2 regions of the Caminicella sporogenes DSM 14501 genome follow, and region 1 is predicted to be linked to the other one. Evidence: riboswitches for the same ligand, from Rfam matches in the RefSeq annotation. Region 1 holds a riboswitch; the other holds the start of a gene.
What was found. Region 1 has a riboswitch for cyclic di-GMP ahead of BUA90_RS09235 (methyl-accepting chemotaxis protein). Riboswitches for the same ligand answer to the same signal wherever they lie in the genome.

Region 2: linked by a shared signal. The riboswitch ahead of BUA90_RS05405 (putative bifunctional diguanylate cyclase/phosphodiesterase) and the one ahead of BUA90_RS09235 (methyl-accepting chemotaxis protein) in region 1 are both predicted to bind cyclic di-GMP.

The regions. Positions count from the first base shown of each region.
Region 1 covers NZ_FRAJ01000015.1:66,473-72,274, forward strand. Annotated here, with positions in the region: gene BUA90_RS09230 (putative bifunctional diguanylate cyclase/phosphodiesterase) at 1-155, opposite strand, end outside; gene BUA90_RS09235 (methyl-accepting chemotaxis protein) at 220-1,968, opposite strand; cyclic di-GMP riboswitch class I at 2,166-2,248, opposite strand; gene BUA90_RS09240 (HD domain-containing phosphohydrolase) at 2,325-3,980, opposite strand; gene BUA90_RS09245 (methyl-accepting chemotaxis protein) at 4,159-5,802, opposite strand, start outside.
Region 2 covers NZ_FRAJ01000007.1:124,442-130,243, forward strand. Annotated here, with positions in the region: gene BUA90_RS05385 (ABC transporter permease) at 1-371, opposite strand, end outside; gene BUA90_RS05390 (ABC transporter ATP-binding protein) at 364-1,143, opposite strand; gene BUA90_RS05395 (class I SAM-dependent methyltransferase) at 1,415-2,179, shown strand; gene BUA90_RS05400 (radical SAM protein) at 2,283-2,828, shown strand; cyclic di-GMP riboswitch class I at 3,011-3,102, shown strand; gene BUA90_RS05405 (putative bifunctional diguanylate cyclase/phosphodiesterase) at 3,204-4,481, shown strand; gene BUA90_RS05410 (methylated-DNA--[protein]-cysteine S-methyltransferase) at 4,588-5,082, shown strand.

The DNA.
Region 1 (5,802 bases):
TTTTTTCCATCTAAAATGATTAATATTAATTTATCTCGTTCATTATATACAAAAATTTCCGCAGGAAATTTTTCTTTATCTTTTTCCATATAAAAATGCGAAATACACTTTACTACTTCATTTAATATATTATTTTTAGATACTTTTCTATCCATTTTTTTATCTCCTTTTAAAATATTTTTTTAGGCAGTATCCTTATAAAGATACTGCCTAAAATTTTTATATTTTGAATCGATTTACAGTTTCCATCAAATCCATAGCAACCTGACTTAAATCTTGTGCTGTTGCTGCCACTTCCTCTGATGAAGCAGTAAGTTCTTCAGAAGCTGCTGCTACCTCCTCCGTAGCTGCAGAATTTTCTTCTGTCACATCATTTACCTTTCTAACTCTCTCCATAACCATATCTTTTGATTTTACAATTTTATCCATAGCTTCATATGTTTTTTTCATAAGTGGTGCAATATTTTCAATAGATATCAATATATCTCCAAAAGATTTTACAGTATTTTCAACAGAATTTGCCTGTTCATTAACAGACTCTTTTACATTTTTAGAAGTATAAATAACTTCATCAGTATCTTCAGTAATAGAATTTACTAAATTTACAATTTTTTCTGTAGACTTTCTCGATTCCTCTGCTAATTTTCGTATTTCTTCAGCTACTATAACAAATCCTCTACCATGTTCTCCTGCCCTTGCTGCTTCTATAGAAGCATTAAGTGCTAATAAATTTGTCTGATCTGATATACCTGATATTATTTCTGAAATAACACTTATTTCTTTTACAGAATTTGTAAGAGTTTCTACTTTTTTAATAACAACTTCAAATGCTTTTCTTATATCTTCAATAGACTTAATCAATCTGTCCATTTCCTTTTTACCGATATTAGCTTTATTTTCTGCATTTTCAGTTTCATCTTTCACATTTTGAAGCTCTTTATATACATTTTCAATATTATTCGTAAGGTCTGATAGAGAATTTACAATATCCATCAAATCTTGTGCCTGATTTGTAGCACCTTCAGCTACCTGCTGCATAGTAGAAGAAAGTTCCTGAGATGAAGCAGACATCTCCTCCGATACAGCAGCAAGATTTTGAGACTGACCTGCCACTTTTTCTGAATTTCCCTTTACATCTGCTAAAACCCTTTTTATATTTTCAACAACTACTGCTAAAGAACGATTCATTTGAGCAAATTCATTTTTCCCATTTTCTTTTAATGAAACTGTAAAATCATAATTTGAAAGTTTTGTAAGTACATCATTTATTTGACTCATTGAATTTTTTAAGAGCCTTAATATAATAAAAGTAACACTTACTAAAAAAATCATTATACCTATTGATAAAATCATAAATAATTTTCTTGCTCTTTTATACAATCCATTAGCCTTATCAACAACTTTTTCAGCTATAGTAGCATTTAAAGATACAAGTTCATTAATATTTTTCTGAGTCTTTAAAGAACAATCATTTATCTTTACAATTTCTTCTTCACTTATAGTAAGCCCACGCTTTAGTTTATTTAATAATTTATCTGCCTCACTTAAATATGTTTTATAATTACTCTCTATTTTATCAAATAATTCTCTTTCTTTTTTTGTCAAATTATAACCTTTATATTTATTAAAAATTTGAACTAAATTAGATTTTTGGTTTTCTATAATATCTGCTAAATCTTTATCATATTTTTTTGAATAAAGCATTTTATTCATATTAAGTCTAACTACATAAAATTCTGTTTCAAGATATTTTATTTCCAAAGACGTAAGCATATTTTTTTTGTAAAGAGAATTCATATCATTACTTAAAATCTCCATATTGTTAAGAGATAAGTAAGATATATAACCTATAGATGCCCCCGTAAGAATTAAAATTATAAGTAATAAGGATGTTATTTTTATATTTTTTAAAATATTACTGCTTTTTTTTACTTTGTTTTCCTTTTTACTTATAATCTTTTCCTTCATCTTTATTCCCTCCCTTGTGTAATCAGTTTTTGTACTTTTAATTCCAAATTTTTAAACTCTCTTAAATCATTAATTTACAACTGCCTTGTTTATTTTACCTAAATACCTTTTATTTTTTTAATATTTAAATTTTTAGCACAATAAAAAAACCCCTTTCCAATCAGTAAATCCTCATTGAAAAAGGGTCTAAGGTAACTCTCAGCGACCGGCTGCCATAGCAAAACACCTTAGGCCCTTGGCTTTGCGTCCCTGCCTTTCGACAGGTTTGCCATTTATAAAAAATACTTTTAAACATTAATAACTTTTTTGTCAAATTTCATTATATCAAATTTTAAATGAGTTTTCATCATTTTAGTTTAATAATCCATTAATGTTTTTCTTATACTTATTTGCTTTCTGAAAATTTGTCTAAAAATTTCATCTCTATAACTTTCCTTTATACCTACAAACTCAAATTCATAATGCACTACATTATTAATTTTTATTTGATTAACTATTTTTCCTGATAAAGGTATTTTAGTTCCATCTTCAAATATTACGACAACAATAAACAACTTGTCTTTTTCTAGTTTATCACCACTATTTAAACTAAAAGTCAGATTTCTTCCAGATATTTTACTTATAGTAATTTCCTTTGAATTTTTAGTATTTATATCTATAATAACTCCACTTAATAACCATAATAAACTAAATGTTTCTTCAGCATCTTTTAAAGATATTATTTCAACAGCAAGTTTATTAGTATCTACCTTTCTTACTGATACCTTAAATTCATAAATCACATTAAGATTTTCTACGGCTATATAAATACTTTCTACATCTTCAAATTTTATTGAATGTATATCTGCCAATTTAAAAATCAATTCTCTATTTATAGATGTAATATATCCATTAAAACTAGTTAATCCCTGTCTAGTTTTTAATATCAAATTTGCAGGTAAAATTAATTCATCTTTTATTTCAAAATTTAATTTTCTCCTCAAAATATTAATTGCTATATCAGCTATATCGGGATCAAAATCTTTTCCTCGATAGCTTTTAATTTTTTCTAAAATATCTTTTATACCTTTTTCATTTTTATAATTTGACTTAGATATTATTTTATCAAGAAAATTAGCTACTTTTAATATTCTAGCTTCCTCTGTTATTTCTTCACCCTTTAATTTATTTGGGTATCCTGTACCATTCCATCTTTCATGATGCTGTAAAATCCATATAGGTATTTGAGCATTAAATGTTATTAATATATCTTTTGCAATATTGTATCCAATCTCAACATGTTTCTTAGCCTCTTCATATTCTTCTTCATTTAAGTCATCTCCTTTATTGACTATTTCACTATCTATATAAATTTTACCTATATCATGCATAAGTGCTGCTAAATATATTTCTGTTAATCTCTCATCAGAATAGTTAAGTTCTCTTGCTATTTGAATTGCCCATGCTGCTACATTATATGAATGTCTAGTCATAAATGGAGTCTTTTCTTCAAATATTTTATTAATCAGTATTATATTTTCTATTAATACTTTATAAAGTATTTTTTCTGCTTTTATATTCATAATATAAAACATATGTCTTTTTATAATTTCATATATCTCCATAATATCTGAATTTAAACTTAAATTGTCACCTTCATTTGCTCCTAAATATATACACCCAACTATTTCATCCTTAAATGTTATAGGAATATATATTTCATATTTTAAACCTTTTACATACGTTTTTATATTTGAATTTTGAAAATTTATTATCGATTTTTTTTCTGTAATCAGTTTATATATACCATTTTCTCTCTGTATATCTAAATTTAAAAATTCAGAAAAATTATACTGTATTTCTTCCTTTTCATCCTTCTTTATATTTATTATTCTAACTGCCATATTATTAATAATTGAAAAAAATAAACAATAACTTATATTTTTCTCTATTAAAAAATTTCTTAATTCAAATTCTAAGCTTTTGTCAATATTATCTAATTTTAAAGGTTCAAAATACTTGTCAAAACCCATATAATCATCCCCACTTTATTTTTCTTATATTTTTTTGTTCCAGATATTACATTTCTACCCTTATTTTCTACATTTTAAAAATCGTTTTCGACACTATGTTTTAAATTTTTTATCTTTAATAATTAACTCCAAATATTAAAAGCGGCTCAAAAGCCGCTTTTTTAATAATATACTTTTATTAGTTTAATTTAAAAGCTTTAATAGCTTCTTCCAATTTTTTTGCCATTTCATTTAATTTTTCAGCTAGAGAACTTACTTGGTCCATAGCTGCACTTTGTTCTTCAGTTGCAGCTGAAACTTCCTGAGAAGCTGCAGCAGTTTCCTCTGATACCGCAGATACATTTTGTATAACTGCCACAACTCTATCTCTACTTTCCATTACATCTTTTAATGAATTATTTATACTCCTAATTTTATCAACAATTTTTTGTATACTATCACTTATATCATTAAAAGATTGCTTTGTATAATCCATAGCCTTATTTTGTTCATTTACTGTTGCAATTGATATTTTCATAGTTTCCTTAGCTAATTCTACATCATTTTGTATTGTACTGATAATATCTTTTACATCATTACTTGATTTTGCTGTACTTTCTGCAAGTTTTCTTACTTCATCAGCAACTACAGCAAATCCTTTTCCAGCTTCTCCTGCTCTTGCTGCTTCAATAGCTGCATTAAGTGCTAAAAGGTTTGTCTGCTCTGATATAGCAGTTATCGTATCAGCAATATTTCCTATTACATTTGCCTTTTCACTTAAATTATTTACAACTTGTACAATTTGCTTCATAACTTCATTGTTGTCTTTATTTTTTTCTTCTAATATTTTAATGGCTTCAAAACCTCTTTGATTTGTACTATCAATATAGTTTGACATTTCTTCACTTTCATTAATATAATCAGCCATAGTTTCTAATTCTTTTGATAACTTTTGAACTGCAATAGCACCTGTTTCTGCATCTTTTGCTTGTTCACTTGCACCTTCAGCAACTTCAGATACAGACTTTGCAACTTCTTCAATTGAAGCATTAGTCTGCTGTGTAGTAGTTGTAAGTATATTAGATGTTGATGAAACTTCCTCAGATGTATTCTGTATTTGCTTCACAAGATATGTAAAATCTTTTATCATCTTGTTAAAACTCTCACTTAGTTTGCCCAGCTCATTAGAAGATTTATAATTACTTCTCACTGTTAAATCTCCTTGAGCTGCTTTACTCATTAAAGCTACCATATAAGCAATTGGTTTTGTTATACTCTTAGATACAAAATAAGCAACTATTAAAGCTATTATTATAAAAAATACAGTCATGAGTATATTATTCTTTAACACATCAGTAACAAAAGACATAGCTGCTGATTTTTTATGAACAGTTATTACTGCCCAACAATCAGAATTTCCCGGTAAATTAATAGGTTTATATGCACTTATTACTTTTTCTCCATCGTTATCTACATATTCAACTACACCTGATTCTCCATTTAATGCTTTTTGTGTTATCTCTTTCAATTTTTCAGGAACATTTATATCTTGCAACCTCTTTTTTTGATTTCCTTTTTCATCTTTTAATACATTCCCATTACTATCCTTTACTAAAACACTTTTTTTCAGTGTTTTATAGTTATATAATTCTGATACTTGCTTTTTATCTGGATGTGCAATAACTACACCTTCTCCATCCAAAATATATATGTACTTACCTTTTCCATCACTATATTTTTCAACTATTTCTTGAAGTGAATCAAGTTTTACATCTGAACCTATTACTCCCACTAAATTGCCATCATTATATATGGGAACAAACACAGAAGTAACAGCTATATT
Region 2 (5,802 bases), on a different contig from region 1:
TTAGGCAGTGCATTAAGTACAACCATATAAGGGTCTAAAACTTTGGATATAAAATCTGACCACCAAAGAAGTATAGCTATAAGAGTTCCTAGAAATGTTCCTAAAATAAAGCCAACTACAGTTTCAAATATACTTATGCCAATATGTTTTAAAAGGGAACCATTAAATAATAATTTTAAAAACAACTTCCACATTTCAGAAGGTGAGCTGGTTAAAAAAGTATCTATTAATTTCAGTCTTGCTGCGATTTCCCATAATGAAAAGAATAAAACTAATATAGCTATTTGAGTAAGTAAAATAGCTTTCTTTTTTCTTTTAACTTTTTGCAAAAATTCAATATGTTCTTTTGAATATTTTTTATTATCATTCATGTATATCCAGCTCCTTCCATATAATATTAAAATAATCTTTAAATTCAGGAGCTTTTCTAGAGGTTAGAGGAGTTCTTTCAACATCTAAAGTTAATTTTATTTCATGAATAGATTTTATTTTTGCTGGTCTGCCGGACAAAACGATTACTCTATCGGACATAGAAATGGCTTCTGCCAAGTCATGTGTAACTAAGATGGCAGTTTTCTTTTCTTTTTTAATTATAGTACCAACATCATCTGCTACTCTTAAACGAGTTTGATAATCTAGTGCTGAAAAGGGTTCATCTAATAATAATAGTTCGGGTTCTGTAGCGAGTGTTCTTATAAGTGCAACCCTTTGTCTCATTCCGCCGGAAAGCTGATTCGGATAGTGATATTTAAAATCTCCTAGTCCATAGATTTCTAGAAGTTTTTCTGCTTTTGCTATTTTATCTTTTGTGAGTCTGTTTTGCACTTCCAGACCAATTAAAACATTTTTTATTATATTTCTCCATTCAAAAAGATTATCATTTTGAAACATATAACCAATTTTTTTATCACATTTTTTCACTTCTATACCATTAATAAATATTTTTCCAGATGATGGTTTAATGAGTCCTGCAATTAAAGACAAGAGAGTAGATTTACCGCAGCCACTTGGACCAACGATTGATACAATTTCGTTTTTATAAACAGAAAGAGACAAATTGCTTATAGCTAATGTCTCTTCGGTTATAGTATGATATGTTTTATATAAATTTTGTATTTCTACTACTTTATCACTATATATCATCTATATCCTCCTATCAAAAAATGTTCATAATTTAGTTTATTCTTACATAGATTAAATTGTTACTAGACTTATATTAAATAGGTGCAAACTTTTTTAGAGGAAATGCAGCAAGTATGAAGAAGTAATAAAAATATGTAGTTTTAAGTAATAATTTGGAGGAAAAAATGGAAAATATTAAAATATTAAATGGATTGTAACAAGATATAAATATAAGAGCACCTCCGCTAAAGAATTATTGTAAAATATAAAAAATAATAACGGAGGGATAGAAATGAATGAAAAAAGCTCTGATATGATTAGTGAATATTTAGAAGTATGGGAAAGAGAGTTTAAAGGATGGGACTTTTCATATTTAGAAAAGTATGGCAGAATGAGAGAATTTCCATTGAGTTGGAATTATTATAATGAAATAAGAAAGTATTTGAAAGATAGTCAATCTTTATTAGATATGGGAACAGGTGGAGGAGAATTTTTATCAGAATTAATTCCTTTACCTAAAAAAACATGTGCAACAGAAGGATATAGACCTAATTTAGAAATAGCAAAAAAACGTCTTGAACCTTTAGGAGTAAAAGTTTATGAGATAAAAGAAGATGATAATATGCCTTTTGATGACGAAGAATTTGATTTGATAATCAATAGACATGAATCATATTCAGAAAAAGAAGTAAGAAGGATATTAAAAAAAGGTGGATATTTTATAACACAGCAAGTAGGAGGATGTAATGATAAAGAATTGAATATGTATTTAAATGCTGAGCCATTTGAATATAGAGAGTGGGATTTAGATAAAGCAGTTAAAAATTTAGAGAAGAATAATTTTAAAATAATAAAGAGGAAGGAAGATAAAACTAAAACACGATTTTATGATATATGTGCAGTGATATATTATTTGAAAGCAATTTCGTGGCAAATATCAGATTTTAGTATTGATAAATATTATATTAAATTAAGGGAACTAGATTTTTTAATTGAAGAAATGGACTATATTGATGTAACATGTCATAGATTTATTATAATAGCTTGTAAAAATTAGAGAAAAAGATTAAAAGTCATTAGTTTGATAAGGATGTATATTTAATGAAAAATAAAGATTAAACTTTACAAATAAATATTTAAACAGGTGGTAGGTATCAAAAATGTCAAAAAATACGATTATAAAAATGTTAATAAGTATTACATTTATTTTAATTATCATATTAAATAATTTAGTTTTTATACCTGCAAAGAATATTAACCGATATATAACTTATACTTTTGATAAAAGCAATGATGAATTGGCATATGTAATTAACGATTTAAGCAATGAAATATATTCAGCAGATGAAGAAAAGCTAAAAAATAAAGAATATATAGAAGAAATTTTTAGAAAAGCTAATAGAAAATTAGGACTTTGGGAGAGAATTATGAATACTTTATACTTATTAAACAAGAATTTTAAATTTAAAGATGTATGTGAATTAAAATACTATTTTTATACAATTATAGATAAGGGAGAATTGACAGAAGAAGATTTAAAGGCTTTAAAAGAAATATTTGAAACAATTAATTATATAAATCCGGGAATAGATGAAGAAGTAGAAAAAACGTATTTTTATGTTCGGCCTGGTAAAAGAGTAAAAGAATCTTTAGAAAAGATATTTAAAATTTGTGAGGAAATGAATTCTAAGTATTATTCAAAATAATTGTTTAATATGTTCAAATTAAAATAGACGAATATTAAATTTTAAGTGAAAAACAAATAAAATTATAAAAAATTATTTTTTATGACAAAATACGACAAACAAACTTTTAATGATGTGCTATAATACAAAATTAGTATGTAGAAGTATTATTATTGAAAAAAGTTAATAATGAGAAAATCGGATTTTGATAAAGGCAAACTTATCGAAAGATAAGGACGCAAAGCCAAGGGCCTAAAGTAAAGAACTTTCTTTACTATGGCAGCCGGTTACCGTAAATCCAAGTAGGCCCTTTTTACTTTTTACGGTAAAAAGGGCTTTTATTAGTTTATTTGAATTAAGTGGAAGAAACAATTATGCAAAAGAGAAGGGATGGAAATGTTGGTAAAAAATACTGATGCTTATTTTGATTATTTAACAGGTTTATATAATAGGTTATATTTATTTGAAAATTTTTCAGAAAATATTAATGAATTTATAGTAGTATTTTTAGATATTGATGATTTTAAGTATATAAATGATACATATGGTTATGAAATAGGTGATGAGTTTTTAAAAAAATTTGTAAGAAGGCTATCTAAAATTGTTGGGAATAGAGGAAAAGTGTTTAGTTATAATGCAGACAAATTTTTAGTTCTTTTTCCTAAGGAAAATTTTAAAGATATTTATGAAAAAGTTGAATTGCTTTTTCAAAAATTAAAAGAGATAATAATAGTTGGAGATATAGAGATTGCATGTTCAATAAGTATTGGTATTTATATAACAGAAAAAGATGATAAAATTGATGATGCTATAAAAAAAGCTGAGATAGCAATGCAAGAGGCAAAACAAAAAGTAAAGGGGCAATATGTATTTTATAAACATCAAATTGAAAAAGAAAAAATGAGAAAGGCTAATATACTAACAGAATTGAAAAAATCAATTTTAAGAAATGAGCTATATATACTGTATCAGCCAATTTTAAGTGTAAAGGGAAATAAAATACAAGAAGTAGAAGCATTGTTAAGATGGAATAATGAAAAATTAGGAGAGGTTTCACCAGTAGAATTTATTCCTATTGCAGAAGAAACTGGTTTTATTAGAGAAATGGGCTTTTGGGTTATAGAAGAAGTATGTAGACAAATTAAAGAGTGGGAAAAGAAAAATTTGGATTTAAAAGTAGCAATAAATATTTCACCTAATCAGTTTAAAGACAAAATGTTTTTTGAAAATTATAAATATATAGTCAAAAATAATAATGTAAAATTTAGTAAAATTAAATTTGAAATAACCGAAACCCAAATATTTAAAACAGAAGAAAAAACAGTTGAAAATTTATTAGAAATTATGAAACTTGGTACTAAAATATCTTTAGATGATTTTGGAGCTGGTTATTCTTCTATGAAAAATATGATTCTTATTCCTTGTTCCGAAATAAAAATAGATAAAATTTTTATTGATTATATAACTAAAGATACAAAAATTCAAAATTTAATAGCATCTATTATACATACTGCACACAGATTGGGATATGATGTAATTGCAGAAGGGGTTGAATATAAAGAACAATATGATAAATTATTAGAGTATGATTGCGAAAAAATACAGGGATATTTTATTAGTAGACCTATTGGTGAGAAGGATATAATTAAATTTATAAAAAGAAGAAGTAGTTAAAAAGAAAAAATATATTCTTAAGAATAAAATTTGATAAGTGTTATATTGTAAAGAATTTAATTGATAATATTTAAAAGTTAGATTATTTGGGGGTAAAATAAAATACATGTGTATAGAATGTAATTATATGCAAAGGATTGGTAATGAGAATAATGTAGTTTATTTAGATTCTCCTATAGGTTTTATTGAAATCCAATCTAATGAAGGGAAAATAATAAGTTTGGATTTTGTTGAAGAGAAGAAATATAAAGAAAAATTTTGTCCTATATTAGAAGAAGCAAAAAGACAGTTGAAAGAATATTTTAATAGACAAAGAAAGGAGTTTAATTTACCTATAAAATTAAAAGGGACAGATTTTCAAAAGAAGGTTTGGAATGAACTTATTAAAATACCTTATGGAAAAACCTGTTCATATAAAGATATAGCTAAAAGAATAGGAAATAAAAATGCAAGTAGAGCAGTTGGAAATGCTAATAATAAGAATAAAATAGCAATCATTATTCCTTGTCATAGAGTAGTAGGCAGTGATGGAAGGTTAGTGGGATACGAAGCAGGATTATGGCGCAAAAAATGGCTTTTAGAACATGAAAAGAGTTTGTAAGAAATATTTAAAACCTATGATGTTCCTATATTTTAAGGAATTATCATAGGTTTTTATTTTAAAGTGATGTATGTTATTTATAAAAGTTTTTATGTTGTTTATTAATAAGTTTAAATATATTATTTGCTATATATTTTGACCCTTTAATGGAAAATATTTGTATTAATTGTTGTTTTATAAGATTTTTGAGAAGCATTTCAAAGTAGTATTTTAGTAAAGGCTGCATTATAGGATTATTGAGCATATTTATAGAATTATTTTTTGTTCTAAGCTTTTTTGTGTTTTTAGTATTTGTGATAATTAAATTATTATTATAATTGGGATTTTTTTTATTAAAAGAATTTTGAGGTCTATTATTGTTAGTCATTTTATCACCTCTAATATATAATATTACCTTGTCTTGATTTTGTTGAATTTTAAAATATTATGCTGATGTATATTTATTTTACATTTATAAAATGATATAAAAAATATCTATAAGATTAATTTTGCAAGTATTTTTGTAAAAAAATTCAAAGTAAAAAAATGGAGTATTTTTTAAGATATTTATACAAGTTATTTGCTTCGTTTTTTAAAATATTTCGAAAATTTTTGATTTTAAAAAAGCATTTAAACCAAAGTAGAGTTTTAATTATTTTTTTGTAGTTAATAGGAATTAAGCAGGTAAAAAATTATGATTTAAAAATAGAGAGAAATTTTAATTATTAAAAAATTTGTTGA